Regions from separate parts of the Achromobacter sp. D7-1 genome, predicted to be linked through region 2. Evidence: riboswitches for the same ligand, from Rfam matches in the RefSeq annotation. Region 2 holds a riboswitch; the other holds the start of a gene.
The links. Region 2 has a riboswitch for manganese ahead of mntP (manganese efflux pump MntP). Riboswitches for the same ligand answer to the same signal wherever they lie in the genome.

Region 1: it holds a riboswitch for manganese, as region 2 does, so the genes downstream of both, AC6LKD_RS11595 (sodium:calcium antiporter) here and mntP (manganese efflux pump MntP) in region 2, are expected to answer to the same signal.

The regions. Positions count from the first base shown of each region.
Region 1 is NZ_JCBAMT010000020.1:75,470-90,051, forward strand. Features, by position in the region: gene AC6LKD_RS11545 (branched-chain amino acid transaminase) at 11-931, shown strand; gene AC6LKD_RS11550 (zinc-finger domain-containing protein) at 1,010-1,231, shown strand; gene AC6LKD_RS11555 (YybH family protein) at 1,269-1,691, shown strand; gene AC6LKD_RS11560 (YheT family hydrolase) at 1,709-2,809, shown strand; gene AC6LKD_RS11565 (M48 family metalloprotease) at 2,843-4,369, opposite strand; gene galU (UTP--glucose-1-phosphate uridylyltransferase GalU) at 4,426-5,277, shown strand; gene AC6LKD_RS11575 (cytochrome c oxidase assembly protein) at 5,303-6,178, opposite strand; gene AC6LKD_RS11580 (porin) at 6,266-7,369, opposite strand; gene mgtA (magnesium-translocating P-type ATPase) at 7,422-10,220, opposite strand; gene AC6LKD_RS11590 (hypothetical protein) at 10,643-10,996, opposite strand; gene AC6LKD_RS11595 (sodium:calcium antiporter) at 11,437-12,441, opposite strand; yybP-ykoY riboswitch at 12,494-12,683, opposite strand; gene AC6LKD_RS11600 (aminopeptidase P N-terminal domain-containing protein) at 12,812-14,155, shown strand; gene AC6LKD_RS11605 (TM2 domain-containing protein) at 14,179-14,582, opposite strand, start outside.
Region 2 is NZ_JCBAMT010000012.1:89,976-104,557, forward strand. Features, by position in the region: gene AC6LKD_RS07940 (TonB-dependent receptor family protein) at 1-1,329, opposite strand, end outside; gene AC6LKD_RS07945 (CopD family copper resistance protein) at 1,364-1,807, opposite strand; gene AC6LKD_RS07950 (ABC transporter ATP-binding protein) at 1,854-2,573, opposite strand; gene AC6LKD_RS07955 (ABC transporter permease) at 2,566-3,360, opposite strand; gene AC6LKD_RS07960 (ABC transporter substrate-binding protein) at 3,368-4,372, opposite strand; gene AC6LKD_RS07965 (Crp/Fnr family transcriptional regulator) at 4,434-5,153, shown strand; gene AC6LKD_RS07970 (TehB-like domain-containing protein) at 5,215-5,994, shown strand; gene mntP (manganese efflux pump MntP) at 6,049-6,621, opposite strand; yybP-ykoY riboswitch at 6,628-6,803, opposite strand; gene AC6LKD_RS07980 (Bug family tripartite tricarboxylate transporter substrate binding protein) at 6,841-7,809, opposite strand; gene AC6LKD_RS07985 (sulfatase family protein) at 7,859-9,442, opposite strand; gene AC6LKD_RS07990 (LysR family transcriptional regulator) at 9,576-10,481, shown strand; gene AC6LKD_RS07995 (DUF6389 family protein) at 10,577-11,026, shown strand; gene AC6LKD_RS08000 (CopD family copper resistance protein) at 11,081-11,524, opposite strand; gene AC6LKD_RS08005 (TonB-dependent siderophore receptor) at 11,661-14,099, opposite strand; gene AC6LKD_RS08010 (FecR domain-containing protein) at 14,166-14,582, opposite strand, start outside.

The DNA of each region.
Region 1 (14,582 bases), on a different contig from region 2:
GGAGTAGACCATGTCGATGGCAGACCGCGACGGCTTCATCTGGTATGACGGCAAGCTCGTACCGTGGCGAGACGCGACCACGCACGTCCTGACGCACTCCCTGCACTACGGCCTGTCGGTATTCGAAGGCGTGCGCGCCTACCGCTCCGAGATCGGCACCGCCATCTTCCGCCTCGAAGACCATACCAACCGCCTGTTCAATTCGGCGCACATCTACCAGATCCCCATGCCCTTCGATCGCGACACGATCAACCAGGCGCAGCGGACGGTCGTGCGCGAGAACCAGCTGGAAGCCGGCTACCTGCGCCCCCTGGTGTTCTACGGCCCCGAGAAGATGGGTGTGTCGCCCAAGGGCGCCCGGGTGCACGTGGCTATCGCCGCCTGGCCCTGGGGCGCCTACCTGGGCGAAGAGGCGCTGTCCGCGGGCATCCGCGTCAAGGTATCGTCGTTCGCGCGCCAGCACGTGAACGTCACCATGCCGCGCGCCAAGGTCGCCACCACCTACGCCAACTCGATCCTGGCCAATACCGAGGCCCTGCAGGACGGCTACGACGAAGCCCTGCTGCTGGACACCGAAGGCTTCGTGGCCGAGGGCTCGGGCGAAAACCTCTTCATCGTCAAGGACGGCGTGCTCTGCGAACCGGAGATCGCGTCCGCCCTGACCGGCATTACCCGCTCCACCATCCATGCGCTGGCCGCCGACCTGGGCCTGCGCGTGGTGACCAAGCGCCTGACGCGCGACGACGTCTATATCGCCGACGAGGCGTTCTTCACCGGCACCGCCGCCGAGGTAACGCCCATCCGCGAAGTGGACAACCGCCAGATCGGCACTGGCCGGCGCGGCCCGATCACGGAGAAGCTGCAGAAAGCATTTTTTGACGTGGTGAATGGCCGCAACCCGAAGTACCATCACTGGCTGAGTAAAGTCTGATCCGCGCGGCCCGGTCCCCGACCAGGCCGCATCATTGCCCCAACCTGCCGTTTACCGGTTTTTTTTTCAGGAATATCCATGACCGCTGCTGCTCCGGCCGCCGTCCCCCACCCCCACGAAGTCATCGAGGTCGGCGCCGACGACCTGCCCGTGTTCTGTCCGGGCCCCAAGGCGCCGCTCTGGAGCATGCACCCGCGCGTGTTCCTGGACGTGGCCCGCAGCGGCTCGGCCAGCTGCGCCTACTGCGGCGCCGAGTACCGTCTGAAGCCCGGCACCGTGCTGCACGGCCACGGGCACTGAGTCACCCGCTCTACAACGTCGACCCGTATCCGCCATCATGTTCGCCACGCCCGAAGAAGCAGAGCACGCGTTCTACGAAGCCCTCGAGCAGGCGGACGTCGTGCGCCTGATGCAAGTGTGGGCGGACGACGAGGAAGTCGTCTGCATCCATCCGGGGGGCCTGCGCATCGTCGGCCATTCGGCGGTGCACGACTCCTGGCAGCAGGTGCTGACCAACGGCCCGCTGCACGTGCGGCCCCTGCGCCCGCTGGTCATGCTGAGCATGATGTGCGCGGTGCACGTGCTGGTGGAACAGGTGGCGGTACAGACGCGGGAAGGCACGCAATTCGCCAATTGCTATGCCACCAACATCTACCACAAGGGCCCCACCGGCTGGCGCATGGTCATGCACCATGCCTCGCCGGCGCCCACGGAAGCCGGGGTGCTCGACTTGCACGACGTACCCGACATGCTGCATTGAATCGGGTGGATTTTTAGTTGGCCGCTGCTCGTCTTGATACAACGCCCTGTCCCGTTCCCTCCTGGTTGCCCGGAGGCGACAGCCAGACGGTTTATGCCGCCCTGTTCGCGCAGTACCACCGCATCGCGTTCGTGCGCGAACGGGTGGACACGCCCGATACCGACTTCGTCGACTTCGACTGGACCGGCCCCGGCCTGTTCCCGCACAAGTCCGCCGACGGCGCGCCCGTCAGCGGCCAGCGCCCGGTCGCGAATGGCAAGACTGCCGCGGCCAGGTGGATGACGGACGCGGACTGGAAGTCCCTGCCGCATACGCCTGACACCCCCGCCCTGATTCTGTTCCATGGCCTGGAAGGCGGCAGCAACAGCCGCTACGCGCAATCTATCGCGCATCATTTCCGCGCGCGCGGCTGGATCGTGGTGATCGCGCATTTCCGCGGTTGTTCCGGCGTGCCGAACCGCCTGGCCCGCGCCTATTACTCCGGCGATTCGGCCGAGGTCGGCTTCATGCTGGAAACCGTGCGCCAGCGCATCCCGCATGCGCGCTGGCATGCGGTCGGCGTATCGCTGGGCGGCAACGCCCTGCTCAAGTACCTGGGCGAGCACCAGGAAGACACCGGCTGGCTGACCGCCTGCGCGGGCGTGTCCGTGCCGCTGGACCTGGTGGCTTGCGGCAAGACGCTATCCACCGGCATGTTCAACCGCCGGGTCTACACCGCTCATTTCCTGAAGACGCTCAAGCACAAGGTGCTGGAGAAGGCGCATCGCTATCCTGGCGCCGTCGACGTCATGCGCATTGCGCATGCGCACGACCTGCGCGAATTCGACGACACCTACACCGCGCCCATGCATGGTTTCCGCAATGCGCTGGACTACTGGACGCGCGCGTCCAGCAAGCCCTGGCTGCCGAAGATATCCGTGCCGACGCTGGTGCTCAATGCGCGCAACGATCCGTTCGTGCCGGCCGCGTCGCTGCCGACACCCGAGGATTGCTCGCCCGCCATACTGCTGCACCAGCCCACGGACGGCGGCCATGCCGGTTTTCCGACGGGCAGCTTCCCGGCTCATCTGAACTGGCTGCCGCAGCGGCTGGGACGCTTCTTCGAAACCGGCCAGTAGGGCGCCTGCGCCCTACCCCGCCCGGCCCGGCGCTCAGCCCGATTTGAAGCGTTCGAGCAACTGGCGCTCTTCGGCCAGCTTGTCCTTGACTTCCTTGATCTGCACGTCGATCTGCGACTGCTCGTAGAAATCGGTGGACATGTTGCGCGCCTGCTGCAGCTGCGATTCCGCGGCTGCGTAGGCGCCCGTCATGACGTAGTAGCGGGCCTGGTCGCGGCGGGCCGCCACCGGCTTGCCGTTGCGGTCTTCGCTCTGCGCCAGCATCTGGTAGAGGCTGGGCTCGTCGCTGCCCCACTGCTTGATCCTGGCCCGCAGGTACTCCTGCGCGTCCGTGTGGCGGCCGATGCTTTGCAGCGCCTGGGCGTAGGCGATGCCCAGGGCCCGGTGGCCGGGCCAGCGCTTGGTGCCGGCCTGGGCCAGCTCCAGCGCCCGGGGGTACTCCTTGCGCGCCAGGGCGATATCCACGCTGAGTTTGGCCAACTGGGCCGAGCTGCGGCCGTCCGCCGACGCCAGATTCCAGTTGCGCTCGGCCTCCGCCAGGTTGTTGCGCTGGAACGCCTGCAGCGCCAGGCCGTAGTAGGCGGCCGACTTGCGCACGCCCGACAGCGCCTGGGCCTCGTCCTGCAACTGCTGGCCGGCGGTGCGCAGGCTGACCGCGTCGCGGCCCTGCACCACGCGCATCTTGGCGCGGATGTACCAGAAATCGTCGCTGTCCACGTGGCGCGTCACGGGAGACTGGTTGCGCACCCGATTCTGCACGTCCGACATGCGCTCGATGGAGAGCGGGTGGGTGCTGGCCCATGAGCCGCCGCCGGCGCCTTCATTCAGGCGCGAAGCGTTCATCAGGCGCCCGAACATCTGCGCCATGCCTTCGGCGTCGTACCCCGCCTTGGTCAGCATCTGCAGCCCGGCCCGGTCGGCCTCGCGTTCCGCATCACGGGAAAAGCCCAGTTGACGGTTGATGGCCGCGGCTTGGCCGAAAGCCGCCACGCCCACCGCCAGATTGCCGCCGCCCCCGGCCAGGGCCGCCAGCAGCGCGCCGGCGAGGCTGGCCAGCATCACCATGCTGTTCTGGTTCTGCTGGGTCATGCCGCGGGCGATGTGGCGCTGCACGACGTGGCCGATTTCGTGCGCCAGCACTGCGGCCAGCTCGGACTCGCTGGCGGAAGCCACGATCAGCCCCGTATTGACGCCGATGAAGCCCCCAGGCATGGCGAAGGCGTTGATCTCGGGGTCCCGCACGCCGAACATCTCGACCTCGGGGACCGCGCCGGGCGCGAACGCCGCCAGCTTGCGCCCCATGGTAGTGAGGTACTGGCTGAGCTCGGAATCGTCCACGTAGGTCGGGTCGCGCCGCCCCTGGGCCATGATGGCCTCGCCCAGGCTGCGCTCCAGCATGGGGGACAGTTCGGCCGCGGACGCCGCCCCCATGGAGGGCAGGCCCACGGGCTGCGCCCAGGCAGCAATGGGGAGAGCGGGCACGGTCAGGGCCACGGACAGCCCGACGATTGCACCCCGTTTCGCAATCGAGCAAATGGATGGCATTTTCCTGCGGTTCATAAGCCTATGATAGCGATGCGCTTAAAATGTTTCATCGATAGCCCAACGAGGTTTCAATGCGTCCTGTCCGTAAAGCTGTTTTCCCTGTCGCCGGCATGGGCACGCGCTTCCTGCCCGCCACCAAGGCGATGCCCAAGGAAATGCTGCCCGTGGTCGACAAGCCGCTGATCCAATATGCCGTGGAAGAAGCCGTGGCCGCCGGAATCACGGATCTTATCTTCGTGACGGGGCGCAATAAGCGCGCCATCGAAGACCACTTCGATTCCGCGCCGGAACTCGAATCGGACCTGGAAAGCAAGGGCAAGCATGAGCTTCTGGCCATGGTGCGGGGCATTCTACCCGCGCATGTGAATTGCCTCTATATCCGCCAATCGGCCCCGCTGGGCTTGGGCCATGCGGTGCTGTCCGCCGCGCCCGCCGTGGGCGACGAACCCTTTGCCGTGCTGCTGGCCGACGACCTGATCGACTCCGACCAGCCCGCGCTGAAGCAGCTGATCGAGGTGGCCGTGGCGCAGAACGCCAGTGTGCTGGGCGTGCAGGACGTGCCGCGCGCCGATACCCGCAAGTACGGCATCGTGGCCACCCGCCAGGGGGATGCCAGCGCCCACGGCCGCACCGAACGCGTCACCCATATCGTGGAAAAACCGGATCCCGAAGCCGCGCCGTCGACGCTGGCCGTGGTGGGCCGCTATGTGCTGGAAGCGGCGATTTTCGACCACCTGCGCTCGACCAAGATGGGCGCTGGCAACGAGATCCAGCTGACCGACGGCATTGCCTCGCTGATGCGCGAGCGCGCCGTGTATGCGCACCGCTATGAAGGCGTGCGTTATGACTGCGGCAGCAAGGCCGGCATGTTCCAGGCCACCGTGGCGCTGGGCAAGAAGTACCACGGCCTGCTGCCGGAATAGCCGCAAGCCTGCGGTGGCCCGCCCCCTAGGCGGACACCTCGCGGGCCTTCGCCCTGGCCCGCGCCTGGGCATCGCGGTCCGCCTTGCGCAGGCGTCCCTTGGCCGACAGGCGCATCAAGGTTCCCAGGGCCACCATCAGGCCGATCACTTCGACCAGCGCAGCCGGAATCCACATGGTCAGGCCGCCTATGGTCTGATCGGTCTGGGCCGACATGGCGATGGCCCGGCCGCACAACTCGAACAGCGGGTAGATATCGCTTTCAGTAAAGGCGATGATGGCCCCCGCCACCATCTGCGGCAGCATCGTCAGCACGGGCGAAATGACGCGGCCGCCCGGCGTCATGGCCGCCGGCGGCGCGGGCCTGCGGTCCAGGATCAGGTTCCAGTACATGAAGCCGCTGATCACCACCGACCAGTTCATCAGGCGGTACAGGCGCCAGTCCAGCATGGAATAGAACTGCACCGACGGGATTAGCCAGACGATCACCAGGAAGACGAATAGCGCCGGCACGAAGATCTTGTGGGTCAGCAGCGTCACCGTGGCGCGACCGGCGCCGGTGCGCAGGAAGTCGCGCAGGCGGATGCGCCAGCTCATCGGGAGCCCCGCCCGCATCACCTGCCCAGGAAACGCCGCCATGACCAGCAGCGGCCCCAGATGGTGCAGCACCAGATGCTGGATGCGGTGGATGAAGAACATGCGCTCGGCGTAGTAATCCAGCCGGGTATGCATGGACAGGTACAGCAGCACCATGCCGGTCCAGAACAGGATGCGGCGGGCGGCGGTCACGTGATGGACTTTTTGGCCGCGCACGAACAGCGCGATGGCCACCAGGAAGGAGGCCACCAGCGTGGGAGAGAACTCCCAGGGTATGAGCCATTCGAGACTATCCATGCAAACCATCCGGAAAACGTCGGGGCTGTACGAGGACGGGCGCCATGCGCCGCACCCGCCGATTGTAGTTGACCCCGGCCCGCCCTGCCCCGGCGCTCAGAAACGGTGTGAAATGCCCGTGCCCACGCGCGTGGTGTGGGAATGGGCAGGATCGAACTGGTCGTCCAGCGTGTAGTTCGACGCATAGCCAACAAAGGCATAAAGCGTCGTGCGCGGGGACAGGCCGTAGGTATAGCCCAGAGTCATCACCTGCGCATTGCGCGCCGTCATGCCGTTGTCCCAATGCCAGTCTGGCCGCGCCAGCGACCATTGCAGCAGCACCGTGCCCGGCCCCACCGGCACGCTGGCGCCGACCAGCCAGGCGTTGACCGTGCCGCCGCGCACGAAGGCGGCCGGTCCCAGGCCCATGCCCAGGCCGTCCGGATCGCCGCCGTCCAGCCCGACATCGCCATTGCGCTGGCGCGACCAGGCCAGGGACAGCTTCAGCACCTCGAAATCATACGAAGCGCCCAACTGCACCGCCTGTGGCCGGCCGTTGCTGCCAGGCGGGGCCTCGGCCAGGCGCAGCTGGTCCCAGGTGGCGACCGCCAGCAAGGGTCCGTCCTCATATTTCAGCCCCAGGCTGAGGGCGCGGTTGTTGTTGGCGGTACGGAAGCGGCTGCGGTCGTCGGCGTCGAAGGAATAGCCGATGCCGGCCTGAAAGCCCTGCCAGACCGGCGTGTAGTAATTGACCAGGTTGCTGAATTGGTAGTTGTCGGACGCCTTGAACGTGGCGCCCATCCCCATTTCCTTCCAGGAGGCGATTTCCAGGGAATTGCCGTAGACCTGGCCTATGGTGTGCTGACGGCCCAGCCGCAAGTCGCCATAGCTGTCATGGGCCAGCCCCACCCAGGCGGCGTAGTTGAAGAGGCGATCGTCGTCGGCCCGCTTGCCCGACGAGGGATCGAAGCCGCTTTCCAGCTGGAAGCGGGCGTTCCAGCCGCCGCCCATGTCTTCCGCCCCCGTCATGCCCCACAGCGAGTCGGTCAAGCCGCCGTTGAGCAGCCCGCTATGGCTGCCCTGCCCCGACACCTTGGTGACGGCCACGCCCGCGTCGACCACACCGTACAACGACAGCCCCTGTGCGGTATCGGCGCCGCGCGCCGCCAGGGGAAGAGCCAGGCCGGCCGCCATCAGCGCGGCAAAAGTAGCGATTCTCATGCGTTTCTCCTGATTGCGCGGCGGGCATGTGCCCGCCGCGGTCCTCATCTACTTATTGCCAGCCATAACGGCGGACCCAGATTCCCTTCAACAACTGCGTCAGCGTGCAGTAGGCCAACAGGATGCCCACCAGCCAGGGGAAATAGCTCCATGGCAGCGGCTGCAGCTGGAGGTATTCCGCCAGCGGCGAGAACGGCAGCAGCAGCCCCATCGCCACCACCATCAAGGTCATGCCCATCAGCGGCCAGGCGGCGCGGCTTTGCAGGAACGGGATCTTGCGCGTGCGGATCATATGGACGATGAGCGTCTGCGACAGCAAGCCTTCGACGAACCAACCCGACTGGAACAGGGTCTGGTGTTCCGGTGCATTGGCCTGAAATACGTACCACATGAGCGCATACGTAGCGATATCGAATATGGAACTGATCGGACCGAAAAACACCATGAAGCGGCCCAGGCCGTCAGGGTCCCACTGCTGGGGCTGCTTCAACAGCTCTTCGTCGACATTGTCGAACGGAATCGCCGTCTGGGAAATGTCGTACATCAAGTTCTGCACCAGCAGATGGATAGGCAGCATCGGCAGGAACGGCAGGAAGGCGCTGGCCACCAGGACCGAGAAAACGTTGCCGAAGTTCGAGCTGGCCGTCATCTTCAGGTACTTGAGCATGTTGCAGAAGGTCTTGCGGCCTTCGATGACGCCATCCTCCAGCACCATCAGGCTCTTTTCCAGCAGGATGATGTCGGCCGCCTCTTTCGAGATATCGACCGCCGAATCGACCGAAATGCCCACGTCCGCCGCCCGCAGGGCCGGGGCATCGTTGATGCCGTCGCCCATGAAACCCACGGTGTTGCCCTGGGCCCGCAGGCTGTGCACGATGCGCTCCTTGTGGGCCGGCGTCAGGCGTGCGAACACATTGGCCTCGCGCACGGCCGCAGCCAGTTGCGCCTCGTCCATCGCCTCGATCTCGGCGCCCAGGTAGACCTTGCGCACCTCGAAGTCGACCTCGCGGCAGACTTTCTGGGTTACCAGTTCGACATCGCCCGTCAGCACCTTCATTTCGATGCCGGAATTCCTGAGCGCCTTGAGCGCAGGAGCGGTGGATTCCTTGGGGGGATCCAGGAAAGCCATGTACCCAACCAGCACCAGGTCGGACTCGTCGGCCACGCCATAGGTTTGCTGAGTGGGCGGCATTTCCTTGACGCCTACCGCGATGACGCGCAGGCCGTCCCGGTTCAGCTCCGCCGTCACGCGGCGGATGTCTGCCCGGCGGGCATCGGTCAGCAGATGCTCTTCGTGGCCCACGCGCAGGCGGGTGCAGGCCGACAGCATTTCTTCCAGCGCGCCCTTGCAGATCAGTTCATGGTGTTCGCGGCCGTTCTCGGTCTCGTTCACCACCACCGACATGCGGCGCCGGGAAAAGTCGAAGGGGATTTCGTCGACCTTGCGGTACTTCGCCGCCAGATCGAGCTTGCGCTCGACCTCGGCGTGCTGCAGCACCGCCACGTCCAGCAGGTTCTTCAAGCCGGTCTGGTAGTAGCTGTTGAGATAGGCGTAGGCCAGCACATCGTCGCTGCTGGCGCCATACACATCCGTGTGGCGTTCCAGCACGATGCGATCCTGGGTCAGGGTGCCGGTTTTGTCGGTGCACAGCACGTTCATCGCGCCCAGGTTCTGGATGGCATCCAGCCGCTTGACCACCACCTTGCGGCGCGACATGCGCACCGCCCCCTTGGCCAGCGTGGCCGTGACGATCATGGGCAGCATTTCGGGCGTCAGGCCCACGGCGATGGCCAGCGCGAACAACAATGCCTCCATCCAGTCGCCTTTGGTAAAGCCGTTGATCAGCATGACGATGGGCGCCATGACCAGCATGAAGCGGATCAGCACCCAGCTCACCCGGTTGATGCCTTGCTGGAACTGGGTCGGGGCTCGGCTGGTCTGCGTGACGCGCCCGGCCAGCTGGCCGAAATAGGTGCGCGAGCCGGTGGCCACCACCATGGCGCTGCCGGAGCCGCTGACCACGTTGGTGCCCATGAACGCCATGTTCTCCAGTTCCAGCGCGTTGGCGGTGTCCGTGCGCTGCGTGGCGTATTTTTCGACGGGCAGGGATTCGCCCGTCAGCGCGGCTTGCGCGATGAACAGGTCCTTGGCGCCCAGGATGCGGCAGTCGGCGGGAATCATGTCGCCGGCGGACAGGAGCACCACGTCGCCCGGCACCAGTTCCGTCAGCGGCGCCTCCACCTGGCGCGAGCCGCTGACATGCAGCGTCACGCCAAAAAAGCGGCGGGCGTCGCCTTCGGCCTGGGTGGCGGGATCGCTGCGCAGCACGGTGGCGGTGTTCTGCACCATGGCCTTGAGCGCCTCGGCGGCGCGGCTGGAGCGCTGCTCCTGCGCAAAGCGCAACACGGTGGAGATGAGCACCATGGCGCCGATGATGAACACCGCCGTCCAGGACTGGTCGTCCGGGACGGCCATGTGCACGTCGGTAAGCCAGGACAGCGCCGCCAGCGCGGTCAGGAGCAGGTTGAACGGATTGCGGTAGGACAGCCAGAGATGGGCTGGCCAGGAGAGCGGCTTTTCATGGTCGACCTCGTTGGCGCCGTAGCGTTCGCGCGCGGCCTGTGCCTGGGCTTCCGACAGCCCGCCGCGGCTGCTGCCGAACAGCGCGAACACGGCGCCGAAGTCCATGCGCGACAGGTCCAGCATCTGGCGGTTGGCGTGGCGCGCGGTGTCGGAGGCTGCGGCGGCGGCCGCTGCGCCTTGTTCCGGCAGGGGCGAGCGGCGGAAGTGCCTTGCGGTTTGCCGCAGGCCGGCCGCGGACGTAAAGAAGGACTTGAGGAACTTGAACATGGGAGTGCTCCGGTTGTACGTATCGTTGTCGGAGACACGGACGACCCTGCCCGCCGCGCCCGCGCGCAGGCAGCAGCAGGCCGCGGCTTTCGCGCAGAAAGCCGTCAAGCCGCCGCGTACAGGCGTGCGCAGGCGCCGGAGCAATGTTGCCGGTGTCCGGATCGCATGAAATGCGCCGGGTGCGGAAAACGGAAGGGAGCTAGCGGGGGAATCGATACCGGCGGCAAGAGCGCACAAGGCGTGGGCCAGGCCGGGGATTCTTGGCTGCGGACTCCGTACGGGCCAGGATGACTATCCTGCCTGTCGGCTCGCAGCGAGTAGACAGATCAGACAGGCATGCCGGCGCCGCGCACTGGGCGCAATCGAGGCTCGGGGTCTAAGGCACTAGGCATGATCTCTCCTGTGGAATGAATCGGCTGCCGTCAGGCCAGCGCGGCTTGCGCGGCGGCTTGCGTGGCTTGCGCGCCGAAATGGACGTGGCGCACGGCGGGATTGGCGCTCAGGCGACGCGCCTGCGACATCAGTTCGCCGCGCAGCTCCGGCGGGCAATTGACGGTGATGCAGGCCGATGCCATGCCAGGATCCCGGCCCTGGTCGATCTGTACTTGCGAGACGTCCAGGCCGGCGGCGCTGAAGTCCAGGCAGATCTGCTTGCGCAAGGCGCCCAGCTCGTCGCGCGGACAGATGACCGTCAGGCGCGAAGTGCCGCGGCGGCGGCCCAGGGCGGTGGCGCGGTCCACACCGGCGCGGCGTAGGAACAAGTCGAAGAAACGCATAACGACCTCCATTGCAAGAATGGGGAGCGTGATCGCGAATACGCGCGCACTCGCGCAGCGCTCGGCGGACTGGCACGGGCAAACGTGCACGAACGCTGACGCTGCGGATGGCGGCGGTTCTGGCGGTTTACGTTGGGGAGGTTCCCGGCAAGCCGCTGGCTTGCGCGATTGCCCGGGCTTGCGCCTGGAGCTTGGGATACAACCGCAACCTGTTCAACAGGCTGCGGCAGACGGAGTTCTGCGTGGACCTGTTAAACAGCGACGTCGATGCAAGATCGACTACTTTCGCCGGAATCGGTATTCACGAAGACTGCTCCTGGGATGGATAACAGGCAGGATTTTACGCGGGTTTCCACTTATGGACAAGGTTTTTGCCGCTAAATCGGACTTGAATGCCGCAAAAACCGGCGCGGGGCCGCAGCCCCGCGCGCAAACCACTGTCAGACGTAGAAATGCCAGCCCAGATAGGCGGCGAACACCGCATACAACCCGCCCACCGCCGACAAAGCCGGCACGCTCATGGCTGAACGGCGGAAACGCAACCACAGGAGACCGATAGACAACATCGTGAACAGACCAGCCGCCAGCAAGGGCGCGTCCAGCAGCCACGGCGTCATGAAAATCCCCAGCGCGCTGGGTATGGTCGCCTGGATCATCATGGCGCCCGAGATGTTGGCCAACGCCAGCCGCTCCTTGCCCTGGCGCACCCAGATCAGCGCGTTCATGATTTCCGGCAACTCGGTCGCCACCGGCGCCAGCAACAGGGCGGCAACGTGCGGCGACGCGCCCATGGCTACGCCCAACAACTCGATCTGATTCACGAACACATGCGATGCGCCGGCGATGACCACCAAGGCCAGCAGCGTCTGCGCAACTGCCCAGAACATGGCCGGGTCTTCATCGCGGGGGCGCAGCTTCAGCGGTTCCAGTTCCTCCGCATCCAGGCTGGCCTCGTCGCGGCTGAGTTCGCGCTTGACGTAGAGGCCGTAGGTGGCCAGGAACAGGATGCCCAGCCAGGGCTTCCAGGCAAAGGCCAGCAGACCCAGGCCCACCTTGAAGATGAAGATGCCCATGAACCAGGCCTGGTCGCGGGCCAGCCGGCGCTGGTCCGCGTTGATACAGTCCGCCTGCGTGGCCTGCCCGCGCCGAGCGCGCCACAGGGCCAGGCCGACCACCGCGTACGCCAGTGTCGCCAGCACCAGCGGGCCGCCCATGGCCGCGCCGACGCCTATGTCTTTTTGCTCAGGGGTTTCGCCGAACACAACGGCCATGAAGGTCACCGCGCTTTCCGGCAAGGCGGTGCCGAACGCGGCAAGCACGGTGCCGGTGGCGGTGGCGCCGAGCTGAAAGCGATGGCCGACCCATTCAACGCCATTTACGAAATATTCGCAGGCGAAGTAGATCACTGCCGCTGACAGGAAAAACAGGAACAGGGTGAGAAACATATAGGCGAGCCGGACGAGCAGAAACCAATTGGCGCGACGTCGCGGCTCGCCCGGCTGGGGTGAACGCAACGCGGCCAAAGGTCTCGCCTGGCTGGTCCATGCGGCGGGCTTGCCGACATGCATGGAACCGCTACTAGCGCCATGGAGTTCTAGCGGCTGCTGCGCAGCGCTGAACCACCAAGTCTGTTGACGCTAGCTCCTTTGAGGGGACAAAGGATGGCTACTCCCCAATGACAGAGCGGCGATTGTAGCAGCTTGCCCATCGGTATCCAGTGAATTCCGCGCAGGCCGCGTGGGCTGTTGCATCCGGGGGATGGCGGGTAAAGTAAACGGCATCCTCACCCTGCCGGGGTTCGCGCCCCAGTCCGCCATGAGCCTGCCTCCCGACGACATTGCCCCCTACGCCGCACGGCGCCAACGCCTGATGGAGCAGATGCGCGCCGATGGCGGCGGCATCGCCATACTGGCGACCGCCCCAGAGGCCACGCGCAACCGCGACGCGGAGTATCCGTACCGGCACGACAGCGATTTTTTCTACCTGACCGGGTTCACCGAACCCGGTGCCTGGCTGGTGCTGAGCGCGGGTGCGACCGACCGCGCCATACTGTTCTGCCGCCCGCGTCACATCGAACATGAAATCTGGGAAGGCAAGCGTTTCGGCCCCGAAGCGGCGGCAGCGCATTTCGGCTTTGACGACGCGCATCCGCTCGATGCGCTGGACGAGCTGATGCCCGCGCTGCTGCAGGACCACGCCACCCTGTACGCGCCCTTGGCGGGCGACAAGCGCAGCGACGGCCGCCTGCACCGCTGGCTGGCCGCGGCGCGCGAAGCCAGCCGCGGCGGCCATGCGCCGCCCTCCCGCCAGCAGGACGTCCGCGCCCTGCTGGCCGAAATGCGGCTGATCAAGGACGCCACCGAAATCGCGGCGATGCGGCGCGCGGCCAAGATCTCCGCCGGCGCGCATGTGCGCGCGATGCGCGTCGCCCGTGCCGGCATGCGGGAGTACGAGATCGAAGCCGAACTGCTGTACGAGTTCCGCCGCCACGGCGCGCAATCGGTCGCCTACAACAGCATCGTGGCCGCGGGCGCCAACGCCTGCGTGCTGCATTACCCGGCTGGCGAGGCGACGCTGCGCGACGGCGATCTGGTGCTGATCGACGCGGGCTGCGAGGTCGACAGCTATGCCAGCGACATCACCCGGACCTTTCCCGTGAACGGCCGCTACAGCGGTCCGCAACGCGCCCTGTACGATCTGACGGTGGCCGCGCAGGATGCCGCCGCCCAAGCCACGGCGCCGGGCCGCAGCTTCAACGACGGCCACCAGGCCGCCCTGCGGGTGCTGGCGCAAGGCATGCTGGACCTGAAGCTCTTGAAGGGTTCCCTGGACGGCGTGCTGGAATCCGGCGACTACAGCCGCTTCTACATGCACCGCACCGGCCACTGGCTGGGCCTGGACGTGCACGACGTGGGCGACTACCGCCAGCCCGGCCCGGCCCATGGCGCCGAACGGCCCTGGCGCAAGCTGGAAGCGGGCATGATGCTGACGATCGAGCCCGGCATCTACGTGCGGCCCGCCGACGACGTTCCCGAGGCGTACTGGAACATCGGTATCCGTACCGAGGACGATGCGCTGGTCACCGACGAAGGCTGTGAACTCATCACCCGCGGCGTGCCGGTGCAGGCCGGGGAAATCGAAGCGCTGATGCGCGAATAGGCAGGCAACGCGCCTGGCCCGCGCTAGAAGACGTAGCCGTCCAGCCAGCCCATGGCGATCCAGGTATAGACCACCACCATGGCGATGGCGAACATCGAGACGATGGCGCCGACCAGGCAGGCCAGGATGGCGACCAGCACCGGCCCCCAGCCGGTCCGGGTCGGCCTGCCCAGGCCGTCGTTATAGAGACGGTCGAATTTCTCGTCCGGCATCAGCGAGAACACCGCGCTCTCGATGAAGCCGTCGACCATGGGAATGAACACCAGGAAGAAAGCGGGGTTGTCGTACCAGACGGGATAGAAACTGAACGCGCAGAACAGGCTGACCAAGGTGTACGCGGTCACCAGCCAGGCGTGGCGCCGGCCCAGATACCACCAATGCGCCCCCACCGCCCCGAACAGGCAGGCCAGCAGCCCTACCGCGACTT
Region 2 (14,582 bases):
CTGATCCAGGGTCTTGCCGCTGTTGCGTTCGCGCGCGTCGCGCACGGCCTGGGTGTACTTGAGGTCGCCGATCAGGCTCAACTGTTCGTTCACATGCCAATCCAGGCCGACCAGCGCGCTGCGGTTCTCGGCCTTGAGGTCATAGGCGCCGAAGCGTTGCAGACGGCGGCCGTCGGCGGGTCGTATGGCGTAGAAGTCGCGGTCCATGTCGCTGCGCTGCCAATCGAGCGCGACGCGGTAATCCACGCTGCCGGCCTTGCCGGCCAATTGCCAAACCAGGCCGTAGGTATCGCCGTCCGTGACGTTGGCGACCTGGGGATTGGTGAAGTCATCGTTGGTGCGCTGCCAATAAATGCCCGCGGTCTGGTTGAGCGCGTCCGTGCCCCAATAGCTGCGGTTAGCGATGCGGAACTGGCTGGTGTCGCGGTGCGGATCGCGCTTGTACACATTGTTGGCCAGGTCCAGCGGCGTAGTGCCGTCGCCCAGCACGCTGCGCGGATCCTGAAGCATGCGGGCCTTGGGCACGGGTTGGGGAATATCGAACTTGAGGTCCGTGTAGGACAGGTAGGTGCGGTTTTCAAAGGTGCCGCGGCGAAAGCCCAGGTTGCCTTGGAAGCTTGAGCGCTCGGACGAAGAATGGTGGCGGTAGCCGTCGGACTTGTCATAGCCGAAACTGAAGCGGCCATCCATGCGCTCGCCTTCAAAGCCCTTGGATAGCGTGAGATTGCGGGTGCCGAAGCTGCCGGTTCCCAGGCGGATGACGTCGCTCTGGGTGCCGGTGAGAGACTGGAAATCGACCTCCCCGCCCAGCGTGGTCGCGCCCGGCGACAGCGCGTTGGCGCCGCGCCGCACCGTGACCAGGCCGGCGTTTCGCGGTTCCAGCAGGCTGATGATGAAGGAGCCGTCGGCATCGTTGAGCGGCAGGCTATCCTGCATCAACAGGATGCCGCGACTCAAGGGATTGCTCTGGATGCCCGAACCGCGGATGTTCAGGCGCGGCTGATCCAGCCCGCCGAAGAATTCCTGCACGATGACGCCGGGCTGATAGTCCAGCGCGTCGCGCAGGGTAATCAGGCGTACCTCCTGCTGCGGCTGGGCCAGATTGGTGCCGCCGGGCACGGTCTGCAGTTCGGCCTCGGCCTGCTGCGGACCGGGGTCGAGGGCGCGCGTCAGGGATTGACCCGATACGACCACAGGCGCCAGCGAGGGGACGACTTGGCTGGCCGGGGCCACGCGGAGCTGGCCGGCTTCCTGGGCAAGGGCGGTGGACAGGCCGAGGGCGCTGAGAGTGAGGCTGGACGCCAGTTGGCGCAGGACGGGGGACGTCATGGGAATGCTTCCGCGTAGAGCTGAATGGGCTGGGTTACCAGGACAGATGGAACATGGCTTTGGCCAGCAAGACGATGCCGGCCATGTGACAGAAGACGCTGATGTGCACGCGCCTGCGCAGCGCGCTGTGCAGACGCTGGCGCCGCGCCAGCGTCATGGCCGTGACCACATGGACCAGCACGCTGGCGGCGAGCGCGATCTTGATCGACAACAGCAGGCCGAAGGACGAACTACCGGGGCTGGCAAGCGCGCCGCGGTACTGCCAGGCCATGCCCAGGCCAGCCAGGTACAGCACGGCTACCGCCCAGGGCACCACGGCGCGCACGCGCGGGCCAAGCTGGCCGCCCAGCGCGCGGCGCACGTCGGCAGGCAGGCGCTTTTGCACCGGTTCCAGAAACAGCACCTCGAAGGTCACGGTGCCCACGAAGACGAAGGCGGCGCACAGGTGCAAGACGAGCAGAAAGGGATAGGTATTCATGGAGAGTCCGCTATCGAAAAACAGGAAATCGGGTTGGACGCATGCTTCAGGGCTGCCCGCCCGCCGCCAGCAGCAGCTCGCGCAAGCGTTCCGCGTCGGTGTTGGGAATGCCGCCCGGCGCGCCATTGCCGGAAGACTCCAGCGGACTCTCCAAAGCGATGGGCGTGACGTTCCCCCGATGCACCATGACGCAACGGTCGACCAGTCCCAGCAGTTCCCCTGGGTCGTGGCTGATGCACAGCAAGGCCGCGCCGCTGCGGGCCAGTTCCTCGCCGCAGCAAGCGGCGAGCTGGCGGCGCAACGCCGGGTCCAGCGCGCTGAAGGGCTCGTCCAGCATCAGCAGGTCTGGGGTCAGCGCCAGGGCGCGGGCCAACGCGACGCGCTGCGCCATGCCGCCGGACAGCTCGCCTGGCCAGGACTGCATGGCGGCGTCCAGCCCCACTCGAGCCAGCCATTGCGCGGCCAGGGCGCGAGCCTGGCGCGGCGCGTGTCCGGCCCCGCGCAGCGGCAAGGCGACGTTGTCCAGCGCGTGCCGCCACGGCAACAGGCGCGGTTCCTGGAACATCAGCAGGGGATGGCGAAAGCCATTGCGCAAGGTTCCGCCGCTGGGCCGGACCAGGCCGGCCGCCAGGCGCAGCAGGCTGCTCTTGCCGGCGCCGCTGGGGCCGATCAGCCCCAACCGTTCGCCGGGGCGCAGGCACAGGTTCACGTCCTGCAGCACGGTCTGCGCGCCGTAGCGCAGCGACAGCGATTGCATCTCAAGCATGGCTAGGCTCCATCCAGCGGCCCAACCGGCGCTGCAAGGGTTGCAGGAAGGCGAATTCCAGCAAGGCCACCAGGCCCAGGATTAGCAGGACCCAGGCGAACAGTTCGGCGGTGTCGAAGGTGCTGCGGGCGTTGGCCAGCGCATAGCCCACGCCATTCTCCGCGCCCAGCACTTCGGCCATCACCACCAGCCGCACGCCGCCGCAGGCAGCGATCAGCAGAGCCGCCAGCAGCGGCGCGCTGAGGGCCGGCAGATACAGATGGCGCAAGCGCAGCCAGGGGCCGTAGCGGTAGACGTGGGTCATCTCGATCAGCTTGCGGTCCACGTGCAGCATGCCCTTGACCGTATTGACGTACATGCCGGGCGCCATCATCAGCGTCGTAATGAAGATCACCATCGGCGACCCCAGGCCGAACCACAGCATGGCAAGCACGACGACCACCACCGGCGGCATGGCCATCAGCAGCCAGCGCAGCGGTTCGATCAAACCGCGCAAGCGCGCGCTATGTCCGGCCAGCACGCCCAGCGCGAAGCCGATGGACGCACCCGCCAGCACCCCTATGCCGATGCGCATCAGGCTGACGCCTGCGTTGGCGAAGAACTGTGGGCTGCGCACCAGCGGAACGACAGCGCGCAGCGCTTCCCACGGCGTGGCCATGAGCAGCGGACCGAGCTGGCGCGCAGCCACATGCCAGGCCAGCAAAAGCAGCAACACGCCGGCCGCGCTCCAGGCGCGCGAGGTCCGCGCAGATGCCCCGACGGCAGGACCTTTGGAATAGGTGTTCATCGGACCCTCATGGTCCGTAGAAGCCAACGGGTGGCAGGCCGCCCCCGATGGCTTGCGGAAAACGGCCGGCCAGCAGGCGGTACAGTGCCTCCAGTTCGGGGCGCGCGTCGCGGGCGCTGCGGCTCTGCAGGCGCGTGCCGCGGATGGCGGTCTCGATGGCCGCCAGGGGCAGATGCGGCAGATGCTCGCGCACCAGCGCGGCGCAGTCGGCGGGATGCTCGACGCACCAGCGCGCGGAGGCCGCGTAGGCCTGGTCCACGGCGCGGCACAAAGCCGCATCGCCCGCCACGCGGGCTGCCGCCATGACGCCGGCCTGCGGCAGCGTGGGCTGCGCGGGAAAGGCAGCGCTCCAAGCCTGTTCCAGGCTTTGGCCGCGATGCAGCGCCGGCGCCCCTGCGGTCTGTTCAGCCCGCCACAACAGCAGCGAGGCCATGGGCTCGACCAGCAGCGCCTGCCCTGCCTGGCCATTGAGCATCAGCGCGATGGCGTCCTGTCCGTCGCGGGTACGGCGCAAGGCGACCGGCGCCAGGCCGCGCGCGGCATGCGCTTCCAGCAGAGTATCCAGCAGTACGGCCGGCAGATCGCGCTGAAAAGGCGCCACCAGTTCGCGGCCGGCCAGATCGTCGAAGGTCTGCACCGCCGGATCGCGGCTGACCAGCCACAGAATGCCCCATACGGAGATATTCAACAGGCGCACAGGCATGCCGCGGTTGTGCAGCAAGGCCGGCAGCGTGCTGGGAGCGGCGCTGAAGTCCAGCTCGCCGTTCACCAGCAGCGTGCGCAGTTGATCCGGCGTCTGCCACAGGCGGAAACGTAGCTGCCCGGCGTGATCCGCCAGCGCGCCGGTGGCCGCCATGTGCATCAGGGGATAGCTGACCACGGCGCCGGGGCCTGCCAGCGTCAGGACGGTGCGGCGATCCGGCAATGCCGCACGCAGGGTTCCCGCCCCGGGCAAAAGCGCAGTTCCCAGGGCAGCCGCGCAGAAGCGGCGGCGCATGTGCAAGTCGTTCATTGAATTTCAAATAAGAATTGTTATCGTTTAAGATTCTCCCATTCACACTGAAAGACCCAGAATGACAAATATCAATCTGGCCGGCGCGGCCGTAGTGGCATTGCTGGCAAGACATCCGCTGCTGCACGGCCTGCCCCCAGGCATGGACCAGGAAGTCGCGGCCGACCTGCTGCGCGGCGCCAGTCCGCTGCGGGCCGAGGCAGGGCAGATCCTGTTTGGCGAAGGCGACGAAGCCTCCAGCTACGTGCTGATAGAAAGCGGCCAGGCCGAGGTCATGCGCTACAGCTACAACGGCGACGAACGCGTATTCCGGGTCTTCGAGCCGGGCCAGTTGATGGCGGAAGCGGCCATGTTCATGCCTCACGGCCGCTACCCCATGCAGGCTCGCGCCCGCAGCGCCCTGCTGGGTTGGCGCCTGGGCCGGCGACAGTTGCACGATGCTTGCCGCCGCTGGCCGGATCTGGCGCTCAAGCTGCTGGCCGCGCTCAGCAAGAGCCTGTACGACCAGGTGAACAAGGTCGACTGGATGACTTCCAGCTCGGCGCCCGAGCGGCTGGCCAACTACCTCATGGGCCTGCATGAGCGCCAGGGCGCCGCGCTGACGCTGCCGCTGAACCAACGCCAGCTTGCCGCTCACCTGGGCATCCGCGCCGAAACCTTGAGCCGCCTGCTCAACGACTGGCAGACGCAGGGCTACATCAGCGGCAAGCGCCGCCAATGGGCAGTGCATGACTCGGCGCCTCTGGCCAGGCTGGCGACGACGGCGAAGCGGCCGTTCTAACGGTTGGCCGGGCTGGGCCGGCGCCGCGCAGTGGCCTGTGATGACTCCAGCCGCGGCGCCAATGACTTTCGTCATCGGCGGCGCGGCGGTGCGCGTCGGACAATGCGGGCAGATCCTCTCCCCCGCTCCCATGTCCGAATCCGTTCCTCCCCTTGCGCCAGTTCCGGCTGCGCTCCCGATCACCGAAGCAGACATCCGGCAACTGGTGCACCGCTTCTATGCGCAAGTGCGCCAGGACCAAACGCTGGGTCCGATATTCAATTCCCGCGTGGCGGACTGGGACCACCACCTGGACCTGTTGTGCGATTTCTGGTCGGCGCTGCTGCTGGGCACGCGCCGCTTCAAGGGCGCGCCTATTCCCGCGCATGCGCGCATCCCGGATCTTTCATGGCCTCTGTTCCAGCGCTGGCTGGCCCTGTTCCATGGAGTCACCGCCGGGCTCGGCCGGCCGGCCTTGCAAGCCCAGGCCGACGCCATGGCCAAACGCATCGCGGCCAAGCTGTGGAGCGTGTGGCAGCAGCGCCAAGATCTGCCGAGCCTGCCCGACTCGCTGCCTGAAGGCGTGCGGCCCTACCGCGACAGTCCGGTGTTCACGCCCGACAACCTGCCGGCTGGCTTGCGCGCCGCGCACACGACCAAGGCCGGCACCTGGGGCTTGTTGAAGGTGCACGCCGGCGTGCTGCGCTATACGCTGGATGATCCGCCGCACGCCGTAGCGGTGCTGACGGCCGGGCAGCAAGTGCTGATAGAGCCGCAGGTGCGGCACCATGTGGCGTTCGAACTACCGGGCAGTTTTCAGATCACGTTCTGCCGAGCGGACGGCCCGGAAGACGCCGCCTGACCGGAATCGCAGAGGCGGCGCCGCCGCGCCGCACTCTTCCGGGCTCCCTTTTCTTCAGGCGGCTGCGGCGCTCAAATGTTCATAAAGAATCGCCGCCCCTATCCCCATCAGCGCCATCCCGCCCAGGATCTCGGCCCGCTTGCCCGCGACGCTGCCCAGCACGCGTCCCAGCATGACGCCTATCGTCACCATCAGGGTAGTGGCCAGTCCGATGGCAATGGCTGCGACCACGATGTTCACGTCGACGAATGCCAGCCCCACGCCCACGGCCATGGCGTCGATGCTGGTGGCGAAGCCGGTTGCGGCAAGCAGCCAGAAAGAATGGCGGGTGACGGGTTCGGCATCTTCGTCCTCTTGCTTGAGGCCGTTGCGTATCATCAGCAAGCCCAGGATACAGAGCATCGCGAAGGCGATCCAATGGTCCCAGGCAACCACATACCTGGCCGCAACGGAGCCCAGCGCCCAGCCTATCACTGGCGTGATGGCTTCGATCACACCGAAGATCAGCCCTGTGCGCAGGGCTTCCGGAAATCGGGGTTTATGCAGCGCGGCGCCTTTGCTGATGGCCGCGGCGAAGGCGTCCGTGGACATGGCGAACGCGAGAACGATGATGGCGATGGCATTCATTTGAGGAAAGATCCAACTGGGCGGAAACGGCACGGATCCTCCGCGCCGCCCAGCGTCGCGCGAAAAATCCGTGGTCTCGCCAAGCGTGAATGCCGCTTGCGCCATGGCCGGAGTAGCCAAGAATGTTGACGCAAGCCCCCGCGGAACTGGCCGCGGGGAGGCTACTCCCCAAAGAGTAAAGGCAGTCTAGCAGAGCCTGCCGACAGGTGTGTTACAGCGCTATTCCCCGCGTATCCCCGCCTTCTCGATCACCTCCTTCCAACCTTTCGCCTCTCTGTCCACCCAAGCCTCGGCCTGCGCCTTGCCCGCGAACGGTCCGCGCATGCCCAGCACGGCCATGCTCTGCTGGAACTCCGGCATGACATAGACCTTGGCCAGCGTATCTTCCCAGACCCGCGCGATTTCCTTGGACGTCCCCTTGGGCGCCATCACCAGGAATGCAAACGACACGTCATAGTTCTTCAGCCCGGCCACACCCGATTGCGCCGCGGTGGGGACTTCAGGCAGGTCGGCGTCCCGTTCCTTACCCGATACCGCCAGCGCTTTCAGCTTGCCGGCCCGCACATGCGGCAGGACCCCAGGCGTGGCGAGAAAGGCGGCCTGTATCTGGTCGCCCAGCAAGGCATTCACAGCCGGAGCGTTGCCGCGATACGGCACGTGCGCGACTTCCATGCCAGCTGCGAGCCTGAGCTTTTCGAAGGCGAGGTTGCCGGGACTGCCATAGCCGGCGGAGGCATAGGTGATGCGATTGGCTTTGGCGTAGCGCAGGAATTCGTCCAGCGTGTTGATGCCGAGCTCGGGGCGGACCGCCAGGGCCAGGCCGAAGGAGCCGGCCAGGCTCAGCGGTTCCAGCCGTTGGGTGACGTCCTTGTCCAGGCCCTTGAAGATGTAGGGATTGACGGTCATCAGCGTGTCCAGCGTCATCAGCAGCGTGTAGCCGTCTGGCGCTGCCTGGGCCACGGACTGCGCGCCGATATTGCCGGAAGCGCCGGAGCGGTTTTCAACGACGATGGTCTGGCCCAGGATCTTGCCCGCGTGCTGGGCGATGGCGCGGGCTTCGAGGTCCAGCGGACCGGCGGCCGGGAAGTTGACGATGAGTCGGACGGGACGCGCGGGGTAATCGGACGCCATGGCAACCGAGGTTCCGGCCGCGAGCAGCGCCGTACAGAACAGCAAGGACTTGATCATGCTTTCTCCTGGGTGGCGCCGACCCCGAGGCCGGCACCGTTGCGGGGCATCAGGCAATGGCGCTGGGATGCGGACTGGTCTCGGCGTGGCGGATCATGCTGCGCGACAGCTCCATCAGCAATTCGGCGCGCAGCGCATTGGCGGCGGGGTCGTCCCACAGATTGCGCAGCTCGTGGGGATCTTCGCTCAGGTCATAGAGTTCGCCCCAGGCCGCATCGGCATAGACGCTGAGACGGTGGCGCGCGGTCTGCAAGGTACGCATGCGGGTGCGGCCGGGAAAGCCGAACATGGTGCGCTGGCCCTCTTCCTCGATCAGCACCGCATCGCGCACGGTGTCGGCCTCGCCAGACATGAGGGGCAGCAGGGACGCGCCCTGCATGCCGTTGTAGGCCGGCAGGCCGGCGCGCGCCAGCACGGTGGCAGCGATGTCGGCCGTGGAGCACAGCGCCTGGCTGCGCGGCGAGACCGGAGCTGCCTGCGGATCGCGCCAGATGAACGGCGTGCGTATCAGGCTCTGATAGTGGATCGGCCCCTTGAGCAGCAATTGGTGGTCGCCGAAGTAATCGCCATGGTCGCTGGTGAAGATGACGACGGTGTTGTCGTCCAGCCCGTTCTCGTGCAGCGCCTGCATAACGCGGCCTATCGTGGCGTCGATATGGCTGATGGAACCGTAGTTCAGCGCAATCGCCTCGCGCGCCTCGCGCTCGGTGCAGGCAAAGATCGCAGGCGTGTGCTTGACGGCCTTGCCCTGGTCGCGCTGCTGGTGCATCCAGGCCACGTGCGGCGGCGGATGATGGCCCGGCGCGGCGCTGGCATGGAAAGATTCCGGCAGGATCACGTCGTCAGGCTGGTACATGTCCCAGTATTTGCCGTGAGGCGTGTAGGGATGGTGCGGGTCGGGAAATGAGCACTGAATGAAGAAAGGCTTGCCGCTGGCGGCATGCTCGCGCAGCTGCGCGATGGTCTGGTCGCCGACGTACGCGGTGGTGGAGCATTCCTCAGGCACGCGGGTGCGCCAGGCCTGGTGATGTTGCGTCAGCACAAAGCCAGGTGCGGGCAAGGCGTGTTCAGGGCCCCACAGACACCGCGCTTCGGGGTGTTCCCGCGCCAGCCAGCGCTCGTAGTGGCCCCAAACCTGGTCACCGTGGTCCACCGCCAGCGCCACGCGCTCGAAGCCATAGAACGGCATGTCAAGGTCATGCCTGGGATCCGTGCGCCATAGCGGCCCCCATTCCTGGTCGTAGTTGCCGGGCTCGGCGGTCCAGGCCTCGCCGCGAGCGCCATCACCCGCCGGCGGCCAGATGGCGGGCTTGCCGGTCATGTTCTGCAAATGCGACTTGCCGATCAGCGCGGTGGCATAGCCCGCGCCGCGCAGGCGGTCAACGAAGGTGGTGGCGCGCTGCGACAGCGGAATGCCGTTGTGGCGCACGCCATGCACCGAGGGCATGCGGCCGGTCATCAGGGTGGCGCGGTTGGGCATGCAGATGGGCGACGCCACATAGAAGCGGTCCGCTGACCAGCCCTGCCCCGCCAGCGCGTCCAGTTCCGGCGTGCGCAGCATGGCATTGCCATAGCTGCCCAGATGGTCCGCGCGCTGCTGATCCGTGATGAATAGCAGGAAATTCGGCTGCATCGTGTCTCCTCGCCGCCGGCTTTGCGCCGGCTTGGCTCTGTTGTCAGGCCATTATGTGCAGGGGAGGCATAAATTGATAATGAATTAATATTACCGAGCCATAACCGTGAATTTATGTCTAAAGGACGCACGCATGGACTGGACCCACCGCATCCGCCTGCGCCACCTGGCCATCCTGGTGCGCCTGTGCGAAACCCGCAACCTGAGCCAGGTCGCCGCGGAACTCAACATCACGCAGCCCGCGTTGTCGAAGTGGCTCAAGGACCTGGAAGAAGACATCGGCCTGACGCTGTTCGACCGTCACGCACGCGGCATCGAGCCCACGCACTACGGCCTGGAATTGCGCACTCACGCGCGCGAGATCCTGGGCAAGCTGGGACGCGCCCAGGACACCATGGCGCAATTGGCCCGCGGCGCCACCGGCACGCTGGCGGTCGGCGTCACGCCCAACATCGCGCCGGTGCTGCTGCCGCCCAGCATCCAGCGCTTCCGCGAACGCTATCCCCGTGTGCTGCTGCGCCTGACAGAGAACACGCTGGACTACCTGCTGCCCTTGATGCAGGAAGGCACCTTCGATGTACTGGTGGGGCGTCTGGAGCAGCACTCGCTGCCGCGCAACCTGCACTACGAAGAGCTGTACGGCGAGCCCATCTGCCTGGCCGTGGGTACAGCGCACCCGCTGGCGAAAAGGCGCAAAGTGACTTGGCAGGATGTGCAGGAGTATCCCTGGATCGCGCCCGGCGACTCGACGCCCATGCGGATCCGCATCGATTACGAACTGGCGCTGGCCGGCCAGCCCACGCCCTGGCATCAGGTGGAATCGTCGTCGGTACTGGTCAATGTGGCGCTGCTGGAGGGATCGGACCTGGTGCTGCCGATCTCGGAGCGGCTGGCACGGCATTTCGCGAAGCAGCACATGATCAAGGTACTGCCGCTGCCGATGCGCAGCCGGGGGATCACAGGCATGGTGTGGCGCGATGCCGCGCTGGCATCGGAGCATGCGGCGTACTTCATGGAGTGCATGCGGCTGGCGCGGTGACCGTCATGGAAAATGGCAGATAATTCACGGGACTCGCCGCCGCGGATCCAATGGCGGACGCGCCGGCGCACGGCCGGCCCTGAACGGAAATTTCCATGACCCAATCCGAATACCAGATCGAACTGCTGCGCATCCTGCGCGCCCACGGCGCCGCGGCCAACGCCACGCTGGCGGCGCTGATCGCCGCCCTGCCGCCCAAAGCGCGCGAGATCCACTTCGTGGTGTTCCCAGACCAGGACGGCGAAGGCACGTTTTCCGTGGTTGCCAGTCTGGAAGGTCCGGACCTGTTCGTGCTCAACAAGGCCATCGAAGGTCACCGCTACCTGTTCGACGTCCGCCATACGGAAGACGGCATCGAACCCGAGGTGCCCCTGTTCGCGTCGGACGAAGCTGGCTTCAACGTGCAGGACGTCATCGTCGACACGGCGATGCAGTGGGTGGCGGAACTGTGGGCAGCCAGCGGCCAGGGCCGTTCGCCGCTGCCCGGGCTGGCGTATGGGGAAGAAGGCTACGGAACGCGCGAGCCGCTGGTATTGCCGGCATAGGCTGCGTCGGCTGCCCTTATCGGGCGTACAGCTCGTCGCCAGCGCGAACCGCGCTCACCAGGTCACATAGAACATGGCCTTGGCCAGCACCACGATCAGCACCATGTGGCAGAACACGCTGACATGCATGCGCCGGCTCAAGGCCCCGGTAAGGCGCTGGCGCCGCGCCAGCGTCAGGGCGGTGGCGACATGGACCAGCACGCTCAAGGCCAGCGCGATCTTCAGCGACAGCAAGAGGCCGAAGGACGAGGCGAACGGATCGGCCAGCGCGCTGCGATACTGCCAGGCCAGGCCCAGGCCGGCCAGATACAGCACCACCACCGACCAAGGCAGCACGGCACGCACGCGCGGCGCCAACTGGCTGCCCAGCGCACGGCGCACGTCAGGCGACAGGCGCTTGTGCACGGGCTCCAGGAACAGCACCTCGAAGGTGACGGTGCCGACAAACAGGAAGGCGGCGAGCCGGTGCAGAATGAGCAGCAAGGGGTAGGTGTTCATGGCTGCGTGTGGGAAAGACCATCAGTCAGGATTGTCTCATCCGCGCCGTTCGCTGCAACATGACAAACATCAAACGTCCCCTGCTGGCACGGGACGCTCCCCCGACGCCTGACTCTCACCGCCCCCGCAGCCCCGTTCAGAACTTGTAGCTCACCTTCATCCAGACGTTGCGGGGCGTCCCGTAGTTGTAGCCGTTGTAGCCCCCCAAGCCACTGTAGTAGTACTTGTCGGTCAGGTTTTCCACGTTGACGGAAGCGGAAACATGCTTATTGAAGTCATAGCGCGCCATCAGGCCAAACAAGGTGACGCCGCCCTGGGTGGCGCGTCCCAGGCCGCTGGCCTCGTCGTAGTAGATGCTGCTCTGGTAGCTGACGTTGCCGCCGACCGTAAGCTTGTTCCACTCGCCCGGCAGCCGGTAGCTGGCAGCAAGGCGGAACAGCCGCTGGGGCGTGCTGGGCAGCAGCAAGCCGCCTTCGGCGTCGCGCTTGGCAAAGTAGGTATAGCCGCCCATCAGCTGCAAGCCGGGCGCCACTTCGCCGGCCAAGGTCAGCTCGAAACCCTTGCTGCGCGCGCCCTTGACCGCGCGGTAGGGCGTGCTCCCGTCCGGCAGCGGTGGGCTCGACGGGTCCTCGACCGCGACGTTTTCCTCCTGGGTGCGGAAGATCGCGAAGCTGGAGTTCAGTTTGCCGTCCAGGTGTTCGCCCTTCAGGCCGATTTCATAGTTCTGCCCGGTCTGCGGCGGCAGCACCACATTGCTGGCGTCCCGCGATGTGGTGGGAATGAAGATCCGGGTATAGCTGGCGTAGGCGGAGAAGTCCTTGCTTACGTCCACGACCACGCCGGCATAGGGCGTGAAGACGCCGTTTTCCTTGGCGGTCGGGTTGGTGGTCCAGAGATTGGCGGGGCCGTTGTAGGACGATGAATTTTCTTCGTACCACGTAGTCCGGGCGCCGAGTATCACCGACACCGGGTCCGCAACCTTCAGCCGCGCCGAACCATAGATGGCGGTTTCCTTCGCATCCAGGAAAGTGTTGAAGAAGGTGTAGGGCATGGACGGCTTGGGGACGTCGCGCAGCTCGTAGAAATTCACGGGGCGGCGGTCCCAGCCGGCAGGGTTTGCCGAATTCAGATTGAGTTCGCTGGTGTAGCGGTTGTAGCTCATCCCCAACACGGCGCGGTGTTCCCTGCCAAACGCCTGGAATGGCCCTTCGGCGTAGATGTCGAAGGATTTGTTGGTCGAGTCTGCCGGGTTGTCGCGCAGTTCGATGGTGGAGGCACCCGACGGATCTATGGGCCGGTACGCCAGCAGATAGCCCCAGGCCGCTCTTCTTTCATTCTTCAAGCGGCTGGCATCCATCTTGATGTGCCAGCCGCTGCTGAAGCGATGGTCCAGCGTGGCGAATATCCGGTCCGTGTACATGTCCCATTGACTCCAGGGCGTCACGGGATTGAAGGATCGGGGAAGATTGGTACGCGTGCCGTCGCTGTAGAACAGCGGCGCCTGGCCGAAGTTGGCGCCGTCGATGGCGGTCTTCTGGTGCTCGTAGCCCAGGCTGACCGTGGTGCCCGGCAGGATGTCGGCTTCCAGAATGCCATAGAAGACATCGTCGGACCGCTTCTTGTAGTCGATGAAGCTGTCGCCCGCAGTGCGGGCGGCAACTACCCTGGCGCGCAGCGTGCCGGCGCTGTTCAGCGGGCCGCCCAGGTCCACTTCCGCGTTGTAGCTGTTCCAGCGGCCGACGCCGGCGGTGACATGCCCCGCGAATTCCGATGTGGGGCGCTTGCGCACCAGATTCACCGAACCGCCAGGCTCGCCCACGCCGTTGAGCAGGCCCGCCGCGCCGCGCACGACTTCCACCCGGTCATAGATGGCGGTGTTGATCATGCCCGCTTCGGCGGACGGCGTTTTGAACGACAGCGTGGGTACGCCATCGAGCATGGTGTTCAACGCGAAGCCGCGCGAAGTGAACTGCACGCGCTCATCCAGCCGGTCGACGGCGATGCCGGGCGTCTGGCGCAGCACCTCGTCCAGCGTGTTCAGGTTCTGGTCGTCCATCTGCTGGCGCGTGACGACGCTGATGGATTGCGGGGTTTCGCGCAGCGACAGCGGCATGCGGGTGGCGGCGCTGGTCGCCGGCACCGTGTAGGAGCCCGTGCCTTCGGAGGGACCTTCGTCGCCCGCGCCGGTGACGGTCACGGCGGGCAAGGCCGTGATCTCGCTCTGCGGCAGTTTGCGCAGGGTATAGCCGCCGTCGGCGCGGCGCGCCGGCTCCAGGCCGCTGCCGGCCAGCAACTGGCGCAGCCCGTCCTCGAAGCCATAGCTGCCGCGCAGTCCGGGCGATTGCAGGTCGCGCGTCAGGGCGGGATCGAACGACAGCAGGACGCCGGCCTGGGCGGCGTAGGCCGAAAGCGCCGCGCTGAGCGGTCCGGGCTCGATGGCCACGCTGATCTGCCCGGCAGGCGCCTGCGCATGAGCAGGCGACATTACCCCGGCCAACGGCAGCGCGAACGCGCCGGCCGCGAGCAGTGCAGGAAGGGAAACGCTTGCGCGCAACGGGGGAAGCTGACGGGGCATGACATGCACTCCAGATATTGGTCTTATCCTCGTAGCCAGATAAGACGCAGAAAGTGCTAGTCGCCGTTACAAAATAGTCTCGCCGCGCGGCACCAGCGACACCCAGTAACGGGTGCGATAGCGCAGGCCGAGCTGCAGGGTGTCCGCCACCGTGGCCAGCACCCGGTCGGGTTCGGCCAGCGGGAAAGCGCCGGAAATGGGCAGATGCGCCACTTCGGGCGCGCAATCGATCCAGCCCTTGCGGTAGCGTTGCAATTCGCGCAGGAATTCACTCAAGGGCATGCTGTCGACCTGCAGCATGCCGCGCTGCCAGGCTGAAGGATCGCCAACCAGCGCTTCGGCGCCGTCGATATGCCCGCTGGTGAAGCGTAAGCCCATGCCCGCCGACACGATGCGCGCCGCATCCGCGGGCGCCCCCGGCAACGCCACGCGCACGGCCCCTTCCAACACCTGCACCGCCGATACGCCGTCGTCGCGCCTGAC